One region of the Vibrio sp. 10N.261.51.F12 genome, then DNA from elsewhere that is predicted to be linked to it. Evidence: predicted binding sites of a transcription regulator. Region 1 holds the regulator's gene; each other region holds the start of a gene.
The links. The regulator CRP, encoded in region 1, controls carbon source genes, mostly activating them, when cyclic AMP is high. The targets are predictions, from matches to a motif close to TGTGANNNNNNTCACA.
Positions count from the first base shown of each region.

Region 1 (8,260 bases):
TGGTTAAATAATTGTAAATACAATGCTGCATCAATGAGGGATGGTGAGAAATTTTTTCATCAGTAGAAAGTGTGAAGGTTCGTCCTAAACTTATAAAGGCTTATCTTAAGTCTATGAAGGTTCACTCTATGCAATGTAAATTCATCTAAAGCGTATAGCGATAAGGCACCACTAACGGTATGACAACCACTCGCGGTGCGATGCTGATGCTTGATGTCATCTTTGTGCGAATATCCCCCTTTCCTCGTGTGCAGTAATTAAAAGGAACGTGTTATGACAATGGAAAAAACAGTATCCCGCAAATGGTTTGATGAGGTGATGGTACCTTGTTACAACCCAATGGAAATGATCCCAGTTAAGGGCGAGGGCGCACGCGTTTGGGATCAGCAAGGTAATGAGTATATTGATTTTGCTGGTGGTATCGCCGTGAGCTGTTTAGGGCATTGTCATCCTGCCATGGTGAATGCGATAACAGAACAGGCGAACAAAATATGGCACCTCAGTAATGTGATGACGAATGAGCCTGCTTTGCGTTTGGCGAAAAAACTGACGGAAGTCAGCTTTGCGGAACGAGTCTTTTTTGCGAACTCTGGCGCTGAAGCTAATGAAGCCGCACTCAAGCTTGCTCGTCGTTGGGCTAGCGAGGTCCATGGGCCAGAAAAGTCTGAAATCATTGCATTTAATCAAGGGTTTCATGGCCGTACTTTCTTTACGGTGACAGTGGGTGGTCAAGCGGCTTATTCGGATGGGTTTGGTCCTAAGCCGGGTGACATTAGCCATATCCCTTATAACGACATTGCAGCACTTGAAGCGGCGATGTCGGATAAAACTTGTGCGATTATGATGGAGCCTTTGCAAGGTGAAGGAGGCATTATTTCGCCAGAGCCTGAGTTTGTACAAGCGGTTCGAGAGCTTTGTGACAAGTACAACGCGCTACTAATTTTTGATGAAGTCCAAACCGGAAACGGCCGTACGGGTCAGTTCTATGCATATCAAGGTTTGAGTATAACCCCAGATATTCTCAGTACGGCAAAATCTCTTGGCGGCGGCTTCCCAATTGGCGCCATGCTGACCACAAAGGAATTGGCGGCGCACATGAAAGTGGGCACGCATGGTTCAACCTACGGGGGTAACCCATTGGCTTGTGCCGTCGCAGAAGCCGTGGTTGATGTGGTTTCTTCTCCGGAAGTCCTTGCCGGCGTTGCTGAGCGTGAGGCTTGGTTCCGCGATGGGCTCAATGCCATCAATGATAAATACGATATTTTTTCTGAGATTCGTGGCAAAGGCTTGTTGCTTGGTGCTGCGCTTAACGAACAGTGGCAAGGGCGCGCTCGTGATGTTCTTGTCGCCGCTGGCGCTCAAGGCTTAATGGTTTTGGTTGCTGGTGTCAACGTAGTTCGTTTTACGCCATCACTTGTGATTACCAAAGAAGAAGTGGAATCGGGTCTAGCGAAACTAGATAAAGCGATCAGTACTTTGATGTAAAAGTACGTTGGTGTGCTACTCGTTTGAAACCCTCTCTTGGCTGTGGATGTACCAGGAGAGTTTGCGTCGGAGGGATTATTGATGCTTGTTGTTCGTCCTATTACGATGTCTGATTATGACGCCTTGCACACGTGCGCGGTAGAATCTGGTCACGGCTTCACGTCTCTTCCAGTAAATGAAGAGCTGCTTTCCAATCGAATTACTCACTCTGAATACAGCTTCAGTAAGACCGATGTCACCTCGCCAACCGATGAAGGTTATCTGATGGTTGGTGTCGACAGTGAAACCGGTGAGGTTGCTGGTACCACCGGTATAGAAGGTGCGATTGGTTGGGATGTGCCGTTTTACTCTTACCACATTAGTACTGTGGTTCACTCCTCTCCCAAACTGGGCGTTAACAACACCGTTAAGCTGCTCACCTTTGGCAATAACTACACCGGATGCAGTGAAATTTGCACCTTGTTCCTAAGGCCTGACTATCGTGTTGGCCTTAATGGTCGCTTAATGTCTAAATCGCGGTTTTTGATGCTGGCAGAGCACCCGCAGCGCTTCTCTAAAACGATTTTTGCAGAGATGCGAGGTGTATCAGATGCTGAAGGTAACTCACCGTTTTGGAAGTGGTTACAAGAGCATTTCTTTTCGATTGAATTCACCATGGCAGATTACCTGACGGGTATTGGTAAGAAGGGTTTCATTGCCGATCTTATGCCTAAGTTACCGATTTACGTCAATTTGTTGAGTAAAGAAGCGCAAGCGGTGATTGGTCAGGTGCATGACAATACCAAACCCGCCTTGAAGTTGCTCGAGAGAGAAGGCTTCACCTGTCGAAACTATGTGGATATTTTTGATGCTGGCCCGACCGTGGAGTGCGATCTACAAAATATCCAAGCGATTAGGAATTCATTCCGAGCCAAGGTATCGATCTCAGAGCACGCCAGTTCACAAGATTACCTTATTGCAAATACGTCATTTGAACACTTTAGAGCAACAGCCGCGAAAGCCGCTTATGACGCAGAAAGCCAGCGTGTCTTGTTAGCTCCAAGCGTGGCCGAGGCCTTGAACCTTTCTGAAGGTGATATGGTACGTATGCTCGCTCAGTAACAGGCTCTTGATGTTTATCCCGCCACGTTTGGTTATTTTTCGTGGCGTTGAAGACAATGCTCCAACCATTTTTATATGTTAAGGAATTCTCGATGACTCAATGGATCGCAGGACAGTGGGTAGCAGGACTTGGTGAACAATTTCATTCATTGTCACCTTACAATAATGAGGTGGTTTGGCAGGGACAATCAGCCACACCGGCGCAGGTTGAGTCCGCGGTTAGTGCCGCAAGACAGGCGTTTATCTCTTGGAAAAAAACCTCGTTTGAAGCGCGTGAAGCCATTGTATTAGCCTTTGCCGAAAAGCTAAAAGCGCGCAGTGAAGAGATTGCTATAGCGATTGCTAAAGAAACGGGGAAACCGTTGTGGGAAACTCGAACGGAAGCGGGCGCGATGGCCGGTAAGATTGCGATTTCCATTCGAGCCTATCACGAGCGTACTGGTCGCTCACAGCGAGAAGCGGCGGGGAACCAAATAGTCCTTCGTCACCGCCCTCTTGGTGTAATGGCAGTATTTGGGCCTTATAACTTCCCAGGGCACCTGCCCAATGGCCATATTGTTCCAGCGTTGCTGGCAGGGAACACGGTTGTCTTTAAGCCTTCTGAACAAACGCCACTAGTGGGTGAGCTTGCCATGCAGATTTGGCAGGAAGCAGGGTTGCCAGAAGGGGTTATTAACCTAGTGCAAGGCGGTAAAGAAACTGGCATTGCTTTAGCCGATGCCAAAGGTATTGATGGCGTGTTGTTTACTGGCAGCGCGAATACTGGCCATGTCCTACATCGTCAATTTGCCGGTCAGCCTGATAAAATGCTGGCGCTAGAGATGGGGGGCAACAACCCATTAGTTGTCAGTGAGGCGTATGGCGATCTTGATGCAACGGTCTACACCATCATTCAGTCTGCCTATATCAGTGCAGGGCAACGTTGTACGTGTGCCCGCCGATTGTATGTTCCCTTTGGCGATAAAGGTGACCAGCTTGTTGAGGCCCTGGTCGCCGCGATAGCAAAAATACGTATCGATGAGCCGTTTGCCGATCCGGCACCCTTCATGGGACCACAAATATCCATGCAGGCAGCACAAAACATCATACAGGCTCAGTCCGCATTGCAAGCCTTAGGCGGCAAGAGTTTGGTTGAGTCACAGCAGCGACAGGCAGCATTTGTGACGCCAGGGTTGATTGATGCGACCACAATTGATGTATTACCGGATGAAGAATATTTTGGCCCGTTGTTGCAGCTTGTACGCTATGAAACGCTAGAGCAAGCGGTTGAACTTGCCAATGATACCCGTTTTGGTTTATCCGCAGGACTTATCTCAACCAATGACGACGAGTGGTTGTATTTTGTTGACCATATCCGTGCTGGTATTGTGAATCGTAACCGTCAGTTGACGGGCGCGAGCGGTGATGCACCATTTGGTGGCCCTGGTGCATCCGGTAACCTGAGGCCGAGTGCTTTCTATGCCGCAGACTATTGTGCCTATCCGATGGCATCGATGGAGGGAGACGAAACGATTCTTCCAGCGACCTTAAGCCCAGGACTCGACCTCTAAGGAGCGACATATGAAAGTTGAATGGTTATTTGAGCAACTGTGGCAAGATTATACGACGCGCCTGTGTCCATCCGCCGCGAAAATTCAGGGGTTGCTGAAGGAGCAAGAAGCACTGATTAATGATCACATTGCCTTGCGCACCTTTAATCTCGACCCTGTTGGTATTGAGACATTGGCCAAGCCTTTTCTTGAGCTTGGTTACCAGCAAGGAGGCGAGTATGAATTCAAAGCTAAAAAGCTGTCAGCCATTCATTTAGAGCATGCAGACCACACGTTACCTAAGGTTTTTATTAGCGAACTGTGTGTGGAGCAGTGCTCACCCGAGCTACAGGCCATTGTGACCAAGCTGGTGGATCAAGTTGATAGTGCGGCCGTATCGTCGGCAGATTTTCTGTTTGGTGGGCGTCTGTGGACGTTGAGCAGCGAAGATTATCAAACACTGGCGCAAGAAAGTGAGTATGCCTCTTGGCTTGCCGCTCATGGTTATGGTGCGAATCACTTTACCGTGAGTGTGAATCAGTTGCAGCGCTTTGAAGACGTGGTGGCTGTGAATCATTATTTGCGCCAGGCCGGTTTTGAGATCAATGAATCAGGTGGTGAGGTCAAGGGATCGCCTGAGGTATTGCTGGAGCAATCATCGACCATGGCCGATAAAGTATTGGTGTCGTTTTTAGGCGAAGAGAAGCGTGTGCCTGGAGGTTTTTATGAGTTTGCTAAGCGCTATAAAATGAATGATAACACCTACTATCAAGGGTTTGTGGCAGCGTCTGCGGATAAAATTTTTGAGAGTACCCATCAATAAATAGACTCACCCTTTCGCCATAAAAAAAGCCACCTTGCGGTGGCTTTTTAATTATTAGTAACGTTAGATATTAACGCGTGCCGTAGACCACAATAGTCTTACCATGAGCAGAGATAAGGTTCTGCTCTTCCAGCATTTTAAGAATACGTCCTACTGTCTCACGAGAACAACCAACGATCTGGCCGATTTCTTGACGAGTAATTTTGATTTGCATGCCGTCAGGGTGCGTCATTGCGTCAGGTTGTTTTGCTAGGTTAAGTAGCGTCTGAGCAATACGACCAGTTACGTCAAGGAACGCAAGGTCACCAACTTTCTGGCTTGTCACTTGTAGGCGACTTGCCATCTGAGAAGATAAGCGCATGAGAATATCTGGGTTAACTTGGATAAGTTGACGGAATTTCTTGAAAGAAATCTCAGCCACTTCACAAGGTGATTTAGCTCGAACCCACGCTGTACGTTCTTGGTCTTCTTCAAATAGGCCTAGTTCACCGATGAAGTCACCTTGGTTAAGGTAAGACAAGATCATCTCTTTGCCTTCTTCATCTTTGATAAGTACTGCTACTGAACCTTTTACGATGTAGTAAAGTGTTTCAGCCTTCTCGCCCGCATGGATTAGCGTGCTTTTTGAAGGGTACTTGTGAATATGACAATGTGAAAGGAACCACTCTAGCGTTGGGTCGGTTTGAGGTTTACCTAGAACCATATTTCTTACTTCCTCTGCAGGGTATGCTTGCTGCTTTCCATATATTATAGCAAGTCCATTGTGTTGAGACTCACTAGCATAAAAGCACTTTGAAGATGGCGCAAGCGATCTTCTGTTTCAAAGAAATAGTATCCTTTTTTGCGCGGACTTTCTTGATTTTAATCGTGTCATCAGACCATTTTCCTATACAAAACTGTGCACATGATCACGGTATAAAAAATCATCTAAGTTTAGGCGCAAAAAACTAACCTATTTTCCCTGTTTCTATTAGCTGCTGTAGTATAGGACGGACAATTAATTCCATCGCAAAACTCATTTTCCCGCCCGGCACGACGATGGTGTTATGACGTGACATAAAGGAACCGTCAATCATTGAGAGTAGATATGGGTAATCGACATTCTTAATGCCCCTTAAGCGAATGACGACGAAACTCTCATCGAGACTTGGGATTCCCTTCGCATTAAGTGGGTTCGACGTATCAACGGTGGGGACGCGTTGGAAGTTGATATGAGTACGCGAAAATTGTGGTGTGATGTAGCTGAGATAGTCGTCCATTGACCGTACTATGGAATCGGTCACTGCTTCTCTGGAGTGTCCACGGTCACGTGTATCGCGAACAAATTTTTGGATCCACTCCAGGTTGACGATTGGAACCATGCCAATCAAGAGGTCAACGTGCTGAGCGGCATTAATGGCACCATCAACAACACCACCATGTAACCCTTCATAAAATAATACGTCAGAGTTTTGGGGTAAGTCTTGCCAAGGCGTGAAGGTGCCCGGCATTTGATTGTATGGGACCGCTTCGTCGAATGTATGTAGATAGCGACGAAATTGGCCGACGCCATTTTGTCCGTAGTTTTTAAAAAAGGTTTCAAGTGCAGGAAAGTCATTGGCTTGAGGGCCAAAGTAACTGATGTGCTTACCCTGTTCTTTTGCTTTGCGGATCTCGACATCCATCTCTGGGCGAGTAAAGCGATGGAAGCTATCGCCTTCGATAAACGCAGGTCTGATGTTCATCATGTTGAACATCTTGCGAAATGCTTCTGATGTTGTCGTTGTTCCAGCTCCTGAGGAGCCTGTCACCGCGATGATAGGGTGTTTCGCTGACATAACACTTCCTGTGTATTTTTAGTATTCATATCCCGATAAGCTGGGAAATGTTGTTTATGTATGGTTTATCTTAATCTGGGCACGAGCTTATCATGAGCGATTCAATCTATAATTGACGGCAAACGTATCGTTAACGGTAAATATGTAGTTAACGGTAAACGTATAGCTACCATCAACTATTTACTGATAAGCAGAGGCTTACTATAGCACCTCATAGCCAAAGGCGAGATATTTACAACGAGTTACGCATCTTGATGTCGACCGTTTCGTGTAATTCAGAAAAGACAATGACGGCTTCTCCCGATTCTAGTTGGCTTCGTACATGTGCAAGTTTATCGGCTAGAGTGTATTCGCTTTCACCGTAATCGGTGCCTTCACGCAATACAAATTCTTGAATCAAATTATCGAGTGTTTCCGATGCGATCTGCTGCCATGGGATAATCATAAATACCTCTCTCTTCTATGATGGTGAGAGTATATCAGAGATGAGCCCGACAGGAGTTATTCAGCAAGGTGTCGATAATAACTTGGCAATACTTCTTCAAGCCAGAAAACGGGTTTGCGCCAGCTTCCAGATAAAAAGCCGACGTGCCCACCTTGTTCGAGTAAACGATAGCTTAGATGAGGGGTCAGCTCATAATCAGGAATCACCTCATGATTCATAAATGGGTCGTCTTTAGCGTGGATAAACTGCGTAGGGATGACGATATCGTTCAAGCGTGGTAGTGCAGAACATCGTTGGTAATAGTCATCAGCGTCCTTAAAGCCGTGAAGTGGCGCGGTAATTAAATCATCAAATTCATAAAGCCTTTTCATTTCTTTTATTCGAGCGGCGGTTAACCCTAATGCCTCGCTGAGTAGGTGAGTTTTTAATAATGCATTTTTCTTCATCGAAGAGAGTAGGTAGCGTCGATATAGTTTGGAAAAACCTTGTTCAATACGGCTAGAGCACGCTGCGAGGTCTAAAGGGGCAGAAACAATCGTCGCACTATCGAGCTTAGTATCCGTCTTATAATGGGCGAGATAGTTAGTCAACATATTGCCCCCAAGGGATATGCCTACGGCTACCTTTTTGGCATTTGGGTAGCGATGATCCAAAAGCTCAATGAAGTGTCTTGCATCCCCGATTTCACCAGAATGATAGGCCCGAGCCAGACGGTTTAGATTGGGACCACACCCTCTAAAGTGCATCATAACCGCGAGCCAGCCTTGTTTTGCGAAGGCGTGCATCAACCCATTGGCATACGGGCTATTAAAGCAGCCTTCTAGTCCATGAAAGAGGACAAAGACCGGTTTATGCTTTGCCTTATCACTGTGGGGATCTTCACTCCATGCCAGTTCAACAAAGTCATCATCGGGGGTCTCAAGCGTTTCCCACACGGGGTCAAACAAGGAACGACGACGGATGAATCGAGGTATCAAGGTTTGAATATGCGGGTTACCGAGTCCCTTGGCGGCGATAAAAGGTTGTAGTGTCGGTGTGTTCATAATGTGAATTCACTGAT
Region 1 covers NZ_JBFROV010000007.1:47,286-55,545, forward strand. The annotation lists gene AB4405_RS04230 (aspartate aminotransferase family protein) at 274-1,485, shown strand; gene astA (arginine N-succinyltransferase) at 1,567-2,586, shown strand; gene astD (succinylglutamate-semialdehyde dehydrogenase) at 2,679-4,136, shown strand; gene AB4405_RS04245 (DUF1338 domain-containing protein) at 4,147-4,938, shown strand; gene crp (cAMP-activated global transcriptional regulator CRP) at 5,009-5,641, opposite strand; gene AB4405_RS04255 (phosphoribulokinase) at 5,886-6,755, opposite strand; gene AB4405_RS04260 (YheU family protein) at 6,988-7,200, opposite strand; gene AB4405_RS04265 (hydrolase) at 7,257-8,243, opposite strand; gene AB4405_RS04270 (PLP-dependent aminotransferase family protein) at 8,240-8,260, opposite strand, start outside.

Region 2 (8,260 bases), on a different contig from region 1:
CAATCTCCTTACGCGGCGATGATCATGGCAAAGCAAAAGTGCAACTGGATAGAAACGAATCCGCAGCAGCTTAAAAAGAGGATGAGTGGTTACTCACTTTCCTTAACTGAGTTGGAGACAAAACAAGTAGAGAAATTGCAGCGAGTAGGAATCCAAAATCTTTCCGATTTATTGGCACTTTCTTTACCTGAAGTCGCCAAACGATTTGATATCGAGTTAGTTAATTACGTCGGTAGGCTCACTGGGCAATTCAAGCATCCTATCAATTTTTATCATCCACCTGAGCAGTTCTCTCATTACCTAGAGCTGTTGTTTGATATTGAGAATGTTGCATGGCTGCACAACCCACTTACGCGCTTATTCCAGCAGCTGGAAGTATTTTTGAGATTACGTGACAAAGTTGCCTACGAGCTTAATCTAACCCTCCACCAGCGAGATCATGATGATAGTCATATCCAACTTCATTCCGCTCAAGGCGATTATCTAGTGGCTAAATGGCAGTCTTTATCAACACTGACACTCGAAAACCTGCAAATAGACGCGGCCATTAATGGGCTCACGCTCTCTGTGATCAGAATGGGAGAGCATCAAATCAATGAATATGACTTATTCGAAGGCATAACGAGTAATCAAACGCCACTAGAACTCGTTTCTATTTTGCAAGCAAAGCTCGGCAAACAGGCCGTGACATCTTTACATTTTACGGATGATCCTAGGCCCGAAATGGCCACCCAGCCTATCGCCTTTTCTCAGACTACACATGGGCCAAAAGCACCTTTTAGCAAGACCTGTCAAAAATTAAGACCCAGCTTGTTATACCCCCACCCCTTCCCGTTAACCGACAAAGTATCCATCACATTAGGCCCAGAACGCGTCATTAGTGGTTGGTGGGATGGTTATCAAGTAAAACGAGACTATTTCATTGCGCGCAACGCTTTTGGTCAATGGTTGTGGATCTTTAGAACCGAGGACTATCACTGGTTCGTACACGGCCAATTCAGTTAAGGAATAATATGAAGTACGCTGAATTATTTTGTCAAAGCAACTTTTCGTTTCTCACTGGGGCTTCGCATGCAGAAGAACTGATGTTACAAGCCGATTTTCTGCAATATGCTGCGCTGGCCATCACCGATGAATGCTCCGTCGCCGGGGTGGTGCGCGCTCACACAGCCATCAAACAGCATAATCTCACGATTCAACAAATCGTTGGCAGCATGTTTTGGCTCAATGCTGAATGTCAATTCATTCTCATTAGCCCAAATCGCGACGCCTATGCAGAACTATGTCGAGTCATTACCAACGCAAGGCGCCGCTGTAAAAAGGGGGATTATCAACTATCAGAATGGGACATTATGTCATTACGCCATTGCTTTATTATTTGGCTACCCACCGGTGACGAACATGATCGGAAATGGGGACAATGGTTATGTAAGCACCATAAGCAAAGGGTTTGGATTGGCCTCCAGCGACATCTGACGTCTCATGAGCATCGTTATTTGCAACATTGCCAGTCACTATCAAAATATCTCGACATCACGATTACGGCTTGTGGCGGGGTACTCATGCACACCGCAACTCGCCTTCCTCTCCAGCACACATTAACGGCCATACGCTTAAACACTTCTATTGATAACGTCTGTGGCCAACTGCTCGTCAATGCTGAGCGTTGCTTACGGTCAAAAACTAAGCTCGAAAAGCTCTACTCTCAAGAGTGGATAGACGAAAGTGTTCATATCGCGCAACGATGTAAGTTTTCCCTCGGAGAGCTTCGCTACGAATACCCAAGTGAATTAGTCCCAAACGGCGAAACGCCAATGACGTATTTACGAAAGTTGGTTGAGCATGGTAAACACACTCGCTTTCCTGAAGGAATATCTAATGAAATTGAAGACATCATAGAGAAGGAATTAAGGTTAATTGATGAACTCAACTACCCCTTTTTCTTTCTCACCATTCATGACGTTGTTATGTTTGCCAAGCGACAAGGCATCCTCTATCAAGGCCGGGGCTCCGCCGCGAATTCCATCGTCTGCTATTGCTTGTATATTACCTCCGTGGATCCTCGACAGATTTCAGTTTTATTTGAACGCTTCATTAGTAAAGAACGTAATGAGCCACCAGATATCGATGTTGACTTTGAGCATGAGAGACGTGAAGAAGTCATTCAATACCTTTACCAAAAATATGGCAGAGAACGTGCTGCACTGGCGGCAACGGTCATTTCTTATCGATTTAAAAGCGCAGTAAGAGACGTAGGAAAGGCGCTTGGCGTCAGGGAGGTTCAGCTTGATTACTTTATCAAAAATATCAATCGTCGCGACCATAGTACAGGATGGCAGGCCCAGATCATCGAACTTGGGCTACAACCTGATTCCTTAAAAGGCCAACACTTTATTGAGCTAGTCAATGATATCATGGGGTTTCCGAGGCACCTCTCTCAACACGTCGGTGGGTTTATTATCTCATCCGGGCCGTTGTATGAACTCGTACCGATTGAAAATGCTGCGATGAATGAACGAACGGTTATTCAATGGGATAAGGATGATTTAGAAAGCTTAGGGTTACTCAAAGTGGATGTACTTGCCCTTGGCATGCTGACCGCCATTCGAAAGTGCTTTCAATTAGTCAAACAACATTATGGCCATGACCTTAGTATTGCCAGCATCACTCGACGAAAAGATGATGCGAATGTCTATCGCATGTTACAACAAGCCGATACTGTCGGCGTATTCCAGATTGAATCGAGAGCACAGATGAGTATGTTGCCGCGCCTAAAACCAGCGACGTATTACGACCTCGTGATCCAAATTGCCATTGTTCGTCCTGGTCCTATCCAGGGGGATATGGTGCACCCTTTTCTAAAGCGTAGAAACGGTGAAGAAGCCATCTCTTATCCCTCAAAGGAAGTCGAAGAGGTATTATCTCGCACACTTGGTGTGCCCATTTTCCAAGAACAAGTCATCAAACTCGCCATGGTTGCCGCAGGCTTTAGCGGCGGGGAAGCCGATAAACTGCGCCGAGCAATGGCGGCTTGGAAAAAAAACGGTAGCATCTTTACGTTTCGTTCCAAGCTCATCAACGGCATGCTAGAAAGAGGCTATGAACGTGATTTTGCGGAACGCTTATTTGAACAGATTTGTGGCTTTGGTGAGTACGGATTCCCTGAAAGCCACTCCGCCTCATTTGCCGTATTAGCGTATTGTTCTGCTTGGCTGAAATACTACTACCCTGAAGTCTTTTATACCTCCTTGCTCAATAGTTTACCGATGGGTTTCTACAGTGCTTCTCAACTACTACAAGACGCCAAGCGTCATGGTGTCAGCATTTTGCCGATATGCATCAACCATTCGCAATACCACCACTATTTAGTCGAAAACGTTCACCATCAAGACACCGTCTTGTCAATCCGCCTTGGCTTCACACAGATTAAGGGATTGAGCCAAGAAAGCGTAAAGAGAATTCTTCAACATCGTCCTAAAGAAGGATTCACTACACCAACACAAATTAAGCAATTGGGACTCAACAAGAAAGAGCTGGAACAATTGGCATCAGCGGACGCTTTACAATCGATTTCAGGCGATCGTTATTCGACACGCTGGGCCATGATGGACAATGCACATGATCTCCCGCTATTTCAATCGCTCCCTTACGAATCCAAAGCGCTTCCCAATACGCCAACAGAAATAGATAACGTTCTTGAAGATTTTTCATCGACAAACGTCTCATTACGACAACACCCAATTACGTTACTTGATAGAGCAGGTACGCTAGGCCGCTTTACACGTATGCAGGAACTGCATCAGCACGCGCATAAATCGATGGTCAATGTCGTTGGACTAGTGACGGGGAAGCAATCGCCTGGCACGGCTGCTGGGGCCACATTCATTACCTTGGAAGATGATACTGGCAATATTAATATTGTGGTTTGGAGCGCTACCGCGAAAGCACAAAAAAAGGCTTACTTAACGGCTAAGATTTTAAAAATAAGTGGGATTTTAGAAAGAGAGGGAGACGTCACACATATCATTGCTGGTAGGCTCACCGACATGACACATGAACTGTCCAAACTCACCATTCAATCGCGGCAGTTTCACTAGCCTTAAACTAGACTGGACGTAAACTAGAAACAATAAAAAAGGGAGCAAATGCTCCCTTTTCAATCCAAGCTATCACTACGCTTCAAGCATTGAATTATCGATCTATTTCAACTGCCGCTTCCGTACGTCTTTTCTTCCATTCCTTGAAGACCAGTAAACTTAAAGTCATGATGACTTTTGAAGTTAGCCAAATCATTCTGATGGAACAACCTTAGTCAGTAGTTTTATAATCTGCGGTACTTATCGTAATAGCACAATTCGCAATAGCACAATAAATACACAAGAATGATAACATGACATTAATTCATCCGTAACAAAGCAAATAGAGCAAAAAGTCTAAATTATAATATTTGACCCATCCGCTGCTGTACAACGTCGACTAACAGATCAGGCTGGAATTTCGAAATAAACCGGTCACAACCAACTTTCTCAACCATTGCGTCATTGAAGCTACCGCTAAGAGAAGTATTGAGCGTAATATACAACTGACTCATTCTCGGGTCGCTTCGAACTTCGTGAGTAAGTTTATATCCGTCCATTTCCGGCATTTCTGCATCCGTGATCATCATTAACAGTTCGGAGCAAACATCAATACCTTCGTCGCACCACTGTTTAAGTAATCTAAGGGCCATCGCGCCATCAAAACACTCGATAATTTCGACACCGAGTTGAGATAAAGTGCCTTTTACTTGGCTCCTAGCAGTTGATGAATCATCAACAATTAATATTTTTTTCCCAGCAAGATGAGGCAAGAGGGCCTTATCCAGTGTCTCTTCTGAGATACTCACATCATAATCAATGATCTCAGCAAGTACTTTCTCGACATCAATAATTTCAACCAATTCGATTAATTGGTCTTGTTCAACTTTGGTAATCGCTGTGAGATAATTGGCACGTCCAACCGTACGAGGCGGTGGTTGAATTTCCGTCCAAGTTGTATTAACAATGTTTCGAACCTCACCGACAAGAAACCCCTGAACCGTACGATTATACTCAGTAATAATAAGATTATGGTCCCCCCCTTCCGCAGGTCTAGGAAAACCCACAGCTCGACGAAGGTCAATAACTGGCACAGAGACACCACGTAGTGATGCCACACCACAGATACTAGGGTGAGAGCCGGGAAGTTGAGTAAGCACAGGAAGCTTAATCACTTCCTTTACCTTGAATACATTTATAGCAAAAGTCTGACGGCTGTTCAGGTTGAACAATAAAAGTTCTAACCTGTTTTCTCCCACCAATTGCGTTCTTTGATCAACTGAACTTAATACGCTCGACATGAGACTTCCTTGGCAAAACACATACGAAGATTCTTATCTCATGTAATTGGCACCATGGACAAGAAGTTTAGCGACGAAAGGTAGAAAACTATGATGCATCGCAAAGACGGTAAAGTGGTTAGCCTTCAATAACTTTCATAAGTAGTACACCGTCATAAAGCGCTTGTTTGACAAGTGCAGCTCCAGGCATGGTAGCTTGTTTATAAAAACGAGATTCCACTATTTTGAGATTCTTAGTGTAAGCAGGAAGGCTTTGCTGCTCAATACAGCGCTGAATCGCAGGATACAAGATGTCTTTAGCCTGGTTAATCACGCCACCAATCAATACTTTTTCAGGGTTAAACAGATTGATCACAATAGCAATCGCCGATCCGAGGTGATCGCCTAATTTTTCAATAACATTAACCGCTAAAGGGTCACCATTTGCGGCCGCTTCACAGATTGCTTCAACACTCACATCTTCATCATCATTTAACGCCTCAACCAAACTCGACGCTTCTCCATTGGCAATTCTTTGTATCACTTCACGGCGAATAGCTTGAGAACTTGCCACCGTTTCCAGGCATCCTTTGTTGCCGCAATGGCATTCCATTCCATTACGATCAACCTGAATATGTCCCAGCTCACCAATATTACCATGTCTTCCTTGCAGCACCCGGCCATCGAGAATAATCCCTGCGCCAACACCATGGTGAATAGAAATGAGTACCGAGTTATCACAATCTTGAGAATGACCGAAGAGATTTTCAGCTAACGCCCAGGCACGCGTATCGTTGGCTACGAAGACAGGCAATCCTGTAGCGTTAAATATCTCAGAGCCAATCGGAAAGTTAGCAACGTTATAATGCGGCATCTGCAAAACAATGCCTTGCTCAGTGTTCACTAATCCCGGGAGCGTCAACGCGATACTGGTGACTCTATCGAGTTGATCGTTATAAGTTTCAAAAAACTCCTCAATTTCATACAGAAGGCGAGCAGCGACATCTTCTTGATCAACTTCATGAATTTCTATTTTGGTATCGATAAGCACATCTCCTCCTAACTCATGAAGAGCAATCGAGAGGTACCCACGTCCGAGACGCATCGATAAAAATTGCCAACCTTGATTATTGGTCTGTAAACCAACAGCAGGGCGACCACGACTGATCGCTTCCTGAACCACGGTTTCATGAATGAGGTGTGCAGCGATAAGTTCTCGCGTAATTTTCGTAATACTTGCCGGCGCTAAACCGCTTAGCTTCGACAAATCGATACGCGAAATAGGCCCATATTGGTCTATTAATTTATACACACGACCAGCATTGACCTGCTTGATATGGTCGATATGCCCAGGTTGAGCCATGTACATTTTGCACTCCAAAAAACAACAACCTAGCAATTTTTTTACTTTGCGAAGTAATTGTGAAGTAGTTTAATGAATCGCCGTGACAAACATCACGCATATAGGGTGAACTTTGGGGTGCAAGTCATGTTACACGCCATCATTGGGACTAGAAACATGAAAGTTTACTACATTTCACAAGGTCAAAACGAGGAGAATTGCAATTGATGAACCACTTTTTTTACTTCGATTAATAAGCGCAATGCACGCTTAGTATTATATTCGATCATCACTGAATAAATCAGAGGCTTTCTTACCTTTAGTCACACCTTGATACTGCTCAATAAATCGAAAACCCGCTTTTAAACCCAGCTGATAATCATGCAAAATATCATCTTTATCACTCATTAGCGACGATGTTTTTAACGGTTGACTTGGTGCAATCTGAACAATAAAGCAGTCATCCGGTGGAAGTGACAAGAACGTGTTGGTAAGTGAATAAGTTTGATAGTGCACCATCAACATATCAGCCAAGCCTGCATCAAATTTTTCACCAAAGAGATGACTTAACCGATAAATATCAGCGCCACCAAACAACCAGCGCCCACCATTGATCATATTTAGATGCTGAGAATGTTTCTGAGCCACTGCTTTACTCAATTGAAGGTCAAAAAAACCATTCCAATCTTTAGACCACTGCTCAAGTTTATCCTGCCATTGAAGTTGCACACTGTTTAAAGACTCGCGAAACCAAGCGGGTGACTCAGTGATGCGCTCTTCGTCAACGATAGTCGGTTCAACGCCACTATCACTTTCCTCTGTTCGAATCACAACGATCATTCGGTTTTCTTGCCGCCATGCCTCTTGCACTGGGATCGATGCCGATACTCCCCCATCAATAAACTCTTGTCCATCAATCGCCACGGTGCCTTCAAAGAGATTAGGGATAGCGCTCGTTGCCATCATGACGGAATACCAGTCTTGCTTCAGCATAGGCAAATAATGGTCTTTAAGCGTAGAGGCATCGGTGACCGCGGCATAAGCACGCCGCTCACCAATGACTCTGCGTCCCATATCAATATCGAGTTTGTAGGGATACTCACATAACTGATCGAGTGCCCACTCCAAATTGAGAGACTGCTTTTTCCGAATGAAACTAAATACATTAAAAAATTTTGGATCCGTAGTCAGATCCAGAAGAAATGATCGGCCTAATCCAGGTTGACGAGACAGGTATGCACACAAGTTTAAGGCACCTGCGGAAGTACCATAAAATTCATCAAAGGGATCAAAATTAGACAATAAAAAAGAGTCGAGCACCCCTGAGGTAAAGATCCCACGCTGTCCACCACCTTGCGCAACCAGCGCTGTTTTTCCTGCTACATATTGGGCAAGACGCGCGACATCGCAAGCAGCATGGGTATCCGTTACCACACCGGTATTCTTCATCGTTATAATTAAGCGGCCAGAATTGCAGTAAAACCAAAGGCAAAAATAATGCCTAATGCGACCGTAACAATCCCCAGCGCCATTTTCATATCAAATTCCATACAACCTCCAGA
Region 2 covers NZ_JBFROV010000014.1:476,477-484,736, forward strand. The annotation lists gene AB4405_RS09435 (DNA polymerase Y family protein) at 1-1,005, shown strand, start outside; gene AB4405_RS09440 (error-prone DNA polymerase) at 1,014-4,097, shown strand; gene AB4405_RS09445 (chemotaxis protein CheV) at 4,439-5,377, opposite strand; gene AB4405_RS09450 (ROK family protein) at 5,496-6,725, opposite strand; gene AB4405_RS09455 (patatin family protein) at 6,975-8,147, opposite strand; gene AB4405_RS09460 (YnhF family membrane protein) at 8,156-8,248, opposite strand.
Region 2: the regulator CRP is predicted to act here: its motif matches at 6,801-6,816, upstream of AB4405_RS09450 (ROK family protein).

Region 3 (8,260 bases), on a different contig from region 1:
AGTTCTTAACAGACGCTAAGCTATTCGACGTATACGTTGGTAAAGGTGTAGAAGAAGGTAAGAAGAGCCTAGCTATCGCACTTAGCCTACAGTCTGTAGAGCGCACACTTGAAGATGCAGACATCGCTGGATCAGTCGATGCTATCGTCGCCTCTGTTGCTGATAAGTTCAGCGCGGTATTACGCGACTAATCTGACGTTCCAATGATAAGACTAAGGCGAGCGATATGAAGCTCGCCTTTTTTGTATCTAAAAGAAATAATCAACCTGAAATTCTAGTCTGCAACCGGATATTTTGTCCAGTTCCAGAGTGGGAATTAAACGTGTTTCATATCCAATATTTAGCCGCAACTCTCTGTTTTTGCTTGTTATTTCTGTAAAAAATGTGTGCTGGATTAAGGTTTTTGTATTTAGTGGAGTATCTCTTTTATTCTTTTTTAATGGGTTTTAATGGTGTTTAATGTTGGTTTTTTTGTTTATTTGCCTTTATATTGGATGATTGTATCGAAATAGGGGTAAGTGCTTGGTTGTGTAAGATAAAATCCTGACATTTCCATGAAATAAAAAAGTTGGCGAAAATCATAAGGTTGACTTACACTTTTCACAGTTAGGCTGTTATGTTGTTGATTGGTCGAACTAAATATGTGTTGTTGCGTTCGTAACAGCTAGGTATGAAATAGCTTTGAGGGGAGTTTTATGGCGCTCACAAAAGCCGATTTGGCTGAGAACCTGTTTGAGAAACTCGGGTTTAGTAAACGGGATGCCAAGGAAACGGTAGAAGTATTTTTTGAAGAAGTCAGAAAATCACTCGAAAATGGCGAGCAGGTAAAGCTGTCTGGTTTCGGTAATTTTGATCTTCGAGACAAAAACGAACGTCCAGGTCGCAACCCTAAGACTGGAGAAGATATCCCTATCTCCGCTAGACGTGTCGTGACGTTTCGTCCAGGACAAAAACTGAAGGCTCGTGTTGAAAACATCAAACTAGATTAATATTTGATTGTTACGAAAAGACCACGCAATGCGTGGTCTTTTTGTTTCTGGTAATGATGTTATCACTGTCATTAAGCGTAATTACGCGGCTTGAATATGCGTAGTGATATAAGGTTGCCATGCATTTTGATACAGCTCCATGGATTGGCGGCGTAGGCTAGTAATTTGAGCCGTTTCAATGTCGTTCAAAGAACGATTGTGTGTAGCTGCATTTCGCTCAATACCTTGAATAATTTCATAAAGGTCATGTTCTGGTCCGTTCTTAACATCTGCAATGGCTTTTAAGTGCAGCTGAACCTCCGCGACAATACCCGTTTTAGGAAGTTGTACTAAAAGATTAAGGTCTCTATAGCCGGATGGGTTAGGGGACTTAAATCGATTCTTCACTCTAACGACCTTAGCCTCTCGGCTGAGGGCTTCAAACGCACTGACCAATGAAGATACATCATTTGCGACGATGGTCGCTCGAGCCAAATCGGTAATTTGGTTTACTTCACCGTTTAACTCAGTATTGATTTTTTCCAGAGCGCGCTCAGACGATTTAACACCTGAAAATTGTGCGTCAGTTTGAGTCAGTAATGCTGTGCTTTTACACAACGATTCTAACTCATGTTGAGCCTGATGGGCTTTGCTGTACAACACATCAAAATCCGCATGCGGTTGCGCGACATCGGTATCGACAGGGTTAATACCATAAAGGCCACTGAGACTATGTTTAAAGTTCGATGGACTTATTTGGTTTTGTTCTTGGTTCCCTTTTGTCTGGTTAGAGTTGGATTCATCAAGCGGAGCCGCAAATGCTGGTGCGCGGCTGAGTACCAACAGCGTTAGTGCTGCGGCACGGAAAAACATGCTCATGCTCTCTCCTGGTTACGTTACAAAAACGGTGTAAAAAAAGTGCTATAACGTTTGCAGTAGTGCTAACTATGATATGGGGACAGTTATTTGGTTACCAAGTCAGTTGTTAAGGTCTTTAAGCAAATTGTGATGCCTGTCTCATAGAAATAATACCCCAGCTAGACATGACTTTTTGTCCTCAATCTGTAAACTCTACGTTAACCATTATCCACACCTGAAATGAATCTAAAATGAACGACTTTGAGCTTTGGCACAATAAATGGGCAGCAAACAAAATTGGTTTTCATCTTGAGGATGTGAACCCACTTTTGATAGAACATTGGCCAGCATTAGAACCGACCCGTGAGCAATCTGTATTTGTGCCATTGTGCGGTAAGTCAGAAGATTTGGTTTGGTTGGCGCAGCGTCACGATAACGTACAAGGAGTTGAGTTAAGTCAAATAGCGGTCCGCTCTTTTTTTGCGGAACACTTTTATACGCCACTCGTCACAACACTTAACCATCAATTTGAGCTGTATCAGTTTGATGAGCTTAATATTTATGTCGGGGATTTTTTTACAGCGCCAATAGAAAGTGTTGATTTGATTTACGATCGGGCGGCGTTAATTGCCATGCCTGCGGATATGCGCTTGCTTTACATCGATAAACTCAAGCAGGTGCTTAAACCGGGCGGTCGGATTTTGCTGGTGACTTTGGATTATATTCAAGACGAAATGGCTGGACCGCCATATAGCGTGCCGCAACTAGAAATCGAAAACTATTTCGATAACGGTTTTCGTGTGACGCGTTTAGCAAGAGACGAAGCGGATAGTGAACACCGAAGGATTAAGCAAGGGCTGAGTCATTTCTGTGAGGATGTGTGGCTAATTGAGTCGTTAAAATAGTCTGATCAGTGGTTAGTTTGGATATGATAACGAGAGATAGCGGCTATTTGGGCTACTATCTCTCTGCATTCATGTTTCAGGTTGGTGGAAAGCAGCGGGGGCGACAATCGTACAGTATGTAACAACCGTGCATACCGCTAATTAGGTTAGTAAACCACTTTCACGTGCTTCGCACTGTCAATCGCATCATCGATAGCGCTTTCAATCGACTTACGGCGAGTCAGAGAAACGCCTAGTCGGCGTCGACCATCAATATCAGGCTTACCAAATAAACGAACTTGTGTTTGAGGCATTGAAACCGCCTCAGATACACCGGTAAAACGAATGTTATCTGATGTGCCTTGCCCAAGAATTACTGCAGAAGCCGATGGGCCATACTGTGCGATGTGATTGATAGGCATGCCTGTGAATGCGCGCACATGAAGTGCAAACTCTGACATTTCTTGTGAAATGAGCGTCACTAAGCCAGTGTCATGAGGGCGAGGAGAGACTTCGTTAAAAATGACTTTATCTCCCTTTACAAATAATTCAACACCAAACAAACCATAACCACCAAGCGCATTAACCACTTGTTCAGCGGTATATTCAGCGGCTTTAGTCGCGTTTTCAGACATCACTTGTGGTTGCCACGATTCACGATAATCACCATCTTCTTGACGGTGCCCAATAGGCGCACAAAAAGACACACCGTCCACGGCACGGACAGTGAGTAGAGTGATCTCATAATCAAAATCGATGAAACCTTCTACGATGACACGTCCTGCACCAGTGCGTCCACCTTCTTGGGCATACGTCCAGGCGTTATCGATATCGTCTTGATTTTTAATGATACTCTGGCCTTTGCCTGAAGAACTCATTACGGGTTTTACGACGCAAGGGATACCAACGTATTCTACGGCGCTTACGAAGTCTTCGTAGCTGTCGGCAAAGCGATAAGGAGAGGTATTAAGGCCAAGTTCTTCTGCGGCAAGTCGACGAATACCTTCGCGGTTCATCGTCAACTTGGTGGCGTTTGCCGTTGGCACAACATTTAGCCCTTGAGCTTCAAGTTCCACCAGCTTTTCTGTGGCGATAGCTTCAATTTCTGGGACGACAAAATCAGGTTTTTCTTTTGTGATGATCGCTTCAAGTGCATCACCGTCTAGCATGTCGAGTACATAGCTGCGATGAGCAACTTGCATGGCTGGTGCGTTAGGATATCGATCGCACGCAATGACCTCTAATCCGAGACGCTGACATTCAATAGCGACTTCTTTACCAAGCTCGCCTGAGCCCAGTAATAACACTCGGGTAGCATTTTCACTCGTTGCAGTACCAAACATATTAGATCCTTGTGTATAAATCAGGAAAATTCCGGTGAATAATACTGATTTATACAGAAAAAGCAATCGTTTGCGCGCGTGTTTTATGCCGTAATTAAGAGAATCACTTTGAGTTGGGAAGGTAGACGTGCTTCAGCTTGGAAGCACGTTATTTATTGCTTAAATAGTAGCGTATTCGACCTGAATGTCTGGATTAATGGCTTCTAGCGTAGCTTGAGTGTCTGCTAGGTGGCTAATTTTGCCGTCAGCCATCTCAACCAAAGCAACGAGACTAATATCATTCAACGATTGTTTCGCCAATAATAGCTGAGCAAGTGCAACCTGTAGCGGCGGTAAACTAGGGTTAAACGCCGCATTTTCGGCATAAGCACCTTGAAATAAACGACCATCGTTCATCTTGATAGCAACGCCGCTAAGATTATTAGTATAAGGTGCATGGCTACGGTTCAAAGCGTCAACGGCTTGCTTCATTAACAGACTGACATTGCTAATATCTTTACCGTGAGAAAGAGGCGTCATTAAACCATCGGTGATCCCTAAGTCCCCAGGACCAAATGCTTCTGGTAAGTATTGCTGTAATGTCATTTCGTCGCGTTCAGGCAGCTGAACGACGAGCTGTTGGGCGGTGGTCAATTCATTCATAAATTGGCGGCAGTGCCCACAAGGACTGAAGTTAATGGTGATGTCTTTGACGCCTTGCTCACCTTTCATCCAAGCGTGACTTATCGCCGATTGCTCTGCGTGAACCGTTTGACCGAGCTGAGCACCAAGGAACTCCATATTGGCACCAAAATAGAGCTTACCAGACGTCCCTCGAACAATTGCACCAACAAAGAACTCAGAAATAGGGGCATAGGAATATGCCGCTGCAAAAGGGAGCAACGCCAGGCGCAGCTCATTATCGGCTAGCCCTGAAAGAGAAAGCAGCGTTTCAAATTGGCTAGGGCTAAGCGTCGCATCGAATTGTTCATGGGTGACAATAGGTTCTAAGTACTGCTTAATGATTGCTGGCGCTTCATTGAGTACAGAGTCAAAACGATCTGTCATTCGTGTTCCCTTTAATTTCTATAAGTGTTTTTATTTATTCTATGTAACTTTATCATCACTTATATCGATCTGCATCACAATTAATGGTGCAACAATGATTCATTTTGCATAATTAGAGTGATGTCACGCAATGCTCGTTTGTTGGTGCGTCAAGATGCGCAGCAACGATCTAGCAAGATACCTAGCTCAACCAGAACAGTAACTGAGCCAAAATCGGAACTGCGCTCAGATAGTGAGGTAATCACAATACTCGCTTAGCCCAAAACGTGATTTAACCAGAGAGCGAAGGCAAAAAACGAAGGTGCTAACACTGAGGTTATGATCCCACAAATAACCAAGGCCAATGAACTAAATGCGGCATCTCTTGGATCTTTTTCGGCGCATGTTGCGGTTCCAAGTGCGTGGGAAACGGTGCCCATAGTCAGACCTTTTGCAATCGGGTGTGTGACGCCGAGCAATTGATATAAAGGGTAAGCTAAGATCGCACCAAATAAGCCGACCAATAAAACAAGTATTGCGGCGATCGCAGGCTCACCACCTAAATGACTTGAGACTTCCATTGCGATTGGTGTAGTAACGGATTTACCTAATAAGCTCGCGACTAATTGCATGTCAGCACCTAGCCAAACCGCAATAACGGACGCGGTAAACATAGAGCCTACACTGCCTACCCCACAAGCTAAGATAATGATGCGCCAATTTGCGCGAATTTGTGGCAGTTGTTCATATAAAGGGTAGGCTAGGGCAACCACGGCTGGTTGCAATAGATAACTTATCCATTCGTTGTCTTGATAGTAAGTGTCGAAGGGCACATTAAAAATTAGCAATGTTGGAATAAGGATGGCGATACTTATCAATAATGGATTGAACAGCGGGTTTTTGACTTTTTGTCCAATAAATCGAGCGATAAAGAACACGATAATTGTCGCGAATATCCACATTATTTGTTCCCCTTTTTAAGAAATCTGTCTAAAAATACAGATAGACAAACGAGGACGATCATGGTGCCGCCAACTGCACTTGCAAGGATTGGAAGTGCATTATCGATAAGCGTATCGAAATGGTTCATTAACCCCACGCTAACGGGAACAAACAAAAGGATCATATAGCGTATAAAAGCGTGCGCACCCGGTTGAACGGCTTTGACGGGAAGAATCCCCGTCGCCATTAATGTAAAGAGTAACAGCATGCCGAAAACACTGCCTGGGATAGAGACATCGAGCAGGCTTTGGATCGTATTACCGGCAAACAAAGCGGCAAAAATTAGGGCAAAAGATAAGATGTAGTGAAGCACAGTTTTTATCATGACATTCTCTTCGACGGCGCTGGGCAAACAACAAATCATGTTATGCCCAATTTGAAAGTGGAAATGAATGAGTTGTAAAGGCTAACGTAAACGCTCTGGTAGCAATAGTTTTCCCTTCTGACTCATGTTTAGCAAGAAGGGAAGGACGCTCAAGACGTTAATTTTTCAACGTAGCGGTACACCGATTTCAATACGGTGAGTTTCTTCTCATCAGATTCGTTTTCCATCACCAGATTTTCTAGGTTGAACATATATTTTTCGATCCGACTCTCGAAAAATTCTCGACAGTGGCCGGCCCACTTTTGTTGCTCGGCTTCATCAAGCGTCCAAGGATAATGTCGAGCGCGATACCTAAACAGTAAAGGTTCAATTCTTGTATCACTAAAGCTGATGTCCAGCGCTGAAAGGTTGTTAGGGTCGGTCTCTAGAATAATATCCATCGCTGCGCGATCGGACGGCGAGAAAAACTGGCTATAAAGCTGAGTATCAACGTCGTTATCATTATCAAATTCGCGTTCGATATTGTACAAGCCAATCAATTTTTCTCGAATCTCAGGGTTCTTTTTGAGCAGAGCCAAGTTTGCTAAGCATTGTTGGCGGTCGATGCCGATTGCTTCTGCGTTGTCTGCGGTCAGTGTTTTAGCTGGGGCTAAGATTGGACATTTATTTAAATGGATTAATTTCAGTGGTACTGGAAGTTCATCTGGGGCAAGGTCGTCCCGTTTCGTGTAGAGGCGAGTATGTAACTCTTCTACTGTTAAATCTAAGATAGGTTGTGGATCTTTTGCTAAATCAGCCACAATAACAGCGTTTTGATTGGTTGGGTGCCAAGCAATAGGCACAACCCAACTGGTGTATTGACATTCGCGTCCAAGCATACCTGAGACATGCATAAGCGGAGTCATGTTAACAATATCAACCAGTTCATTTAGTTTACGTTTCTGGCGCATCGAGTAAAAATAATCAAACAGTTTTGGTTGCGCCGCTTTCACTTTTTTGGCGAGTTCAATGGTTGCGATGACGTCAGCCATTGCGTCATGAGCATTCGCATGTTCAATGCCGTTAGCGATGGAGAGGTGCTCTAGTTTAAAACTGGTAAATCCATCAGCATTCTCAGGCCACTCAATCCCTTGCGGGCGCAGCGCATGACACGTTCGCATCAAATCTAATAAGTCCCAACGCGAATTGCCGTTCTTCCAGCTCCACGCGTAAGGATCGATAAAGTTGCGATAGCAGGTATAACGTGTGACTTCATCATCGAAGCGAATGCTGTTGTAGCCCAGGTTCGTCGTATTTGGTGTCGCCAATTCTTGATGGATCTTTTTGATGAACTCAGGTTCAGGTAATCCCTTTTCAATGCAGATTTGTGGTGTTATACCGGTGATCAACGCTGCTTCTGGAGAGGGGAGATAATCAGAAGGGGGCTGACAGTAAATGACTAAGGGTTCGCCTATGATATTGAAATCCATATCGGTTCTAACACCAGCGAATTGACATGGACGGTCTTTAGCAGGGCTGATACCCCATGTTTCATAATCAAAAAAGAAATAAGAGGGTTCGTGTTGAGACATGGGGTCTTTCCTTTGTTCCTATCAGGATGCGCGTTAGAGCACAGATATAGGGATACGACTGATTTAACTATTAGACCACTGCGCTAGGTTTAAGGCAAACGCCAAAAGCCCTATTCTAAGGTGATGACTAAATGCTTGAATAAATGGGTGAGTAGTTGTGTGAATAATCATCAGATTCTCACTCTTCGCCGCTTCACACGCTAAATGCGATGCGTTATGGTTAAGTGGATTTGAGGCATCCTCCCATCATGAACCTCAGTTAAGGAACTAACGTGTATCAACT
Region 3 covers NZ_JBFROV010000014.1:7,674-15,933, reverse strand. The annotation lists gene pheT (phenylalanine--tRNA ligase subunit beta) at 1-191, shown strand, start outside; gene ihfA (integration host factor subunit alpha) at 696-989, shown strand; gene AB4405_RS07325 (RelA/SpoT domain-containing protein) at 1,071-1,847, opposite strand; gene AB4405_RS07320 (thiopurine S-methyltransferase) at 2,078-2,731, shown strand; gene purT (formate-dependent phosphoribosylglycinamide formyltransferase) at 2,878-4,053, opposite strand; gene cdd (cytidine deaminase) at 4,213-5,100, opposite strand; gene AB4405_RS07305 (CidB/LrgB family autolysis modulator) at 5,355-6,041, opposite strand; gene AB4405_RS07300 (CidA/LrgA family protein) at 6,041-6,406, opposite strand; gene sbcB (exodeoxyribonuclease I) at 6,556-7,977, opposite strand; gene AB4405_RS07290 (glutathione S-transferase family protein) at 8,250-8,260, shown strand, end outside.
Region 3: the regulator CRP is predicted to act here: its motif matches at 5,213-5,228, upstream of cdd (cytidine deaminase).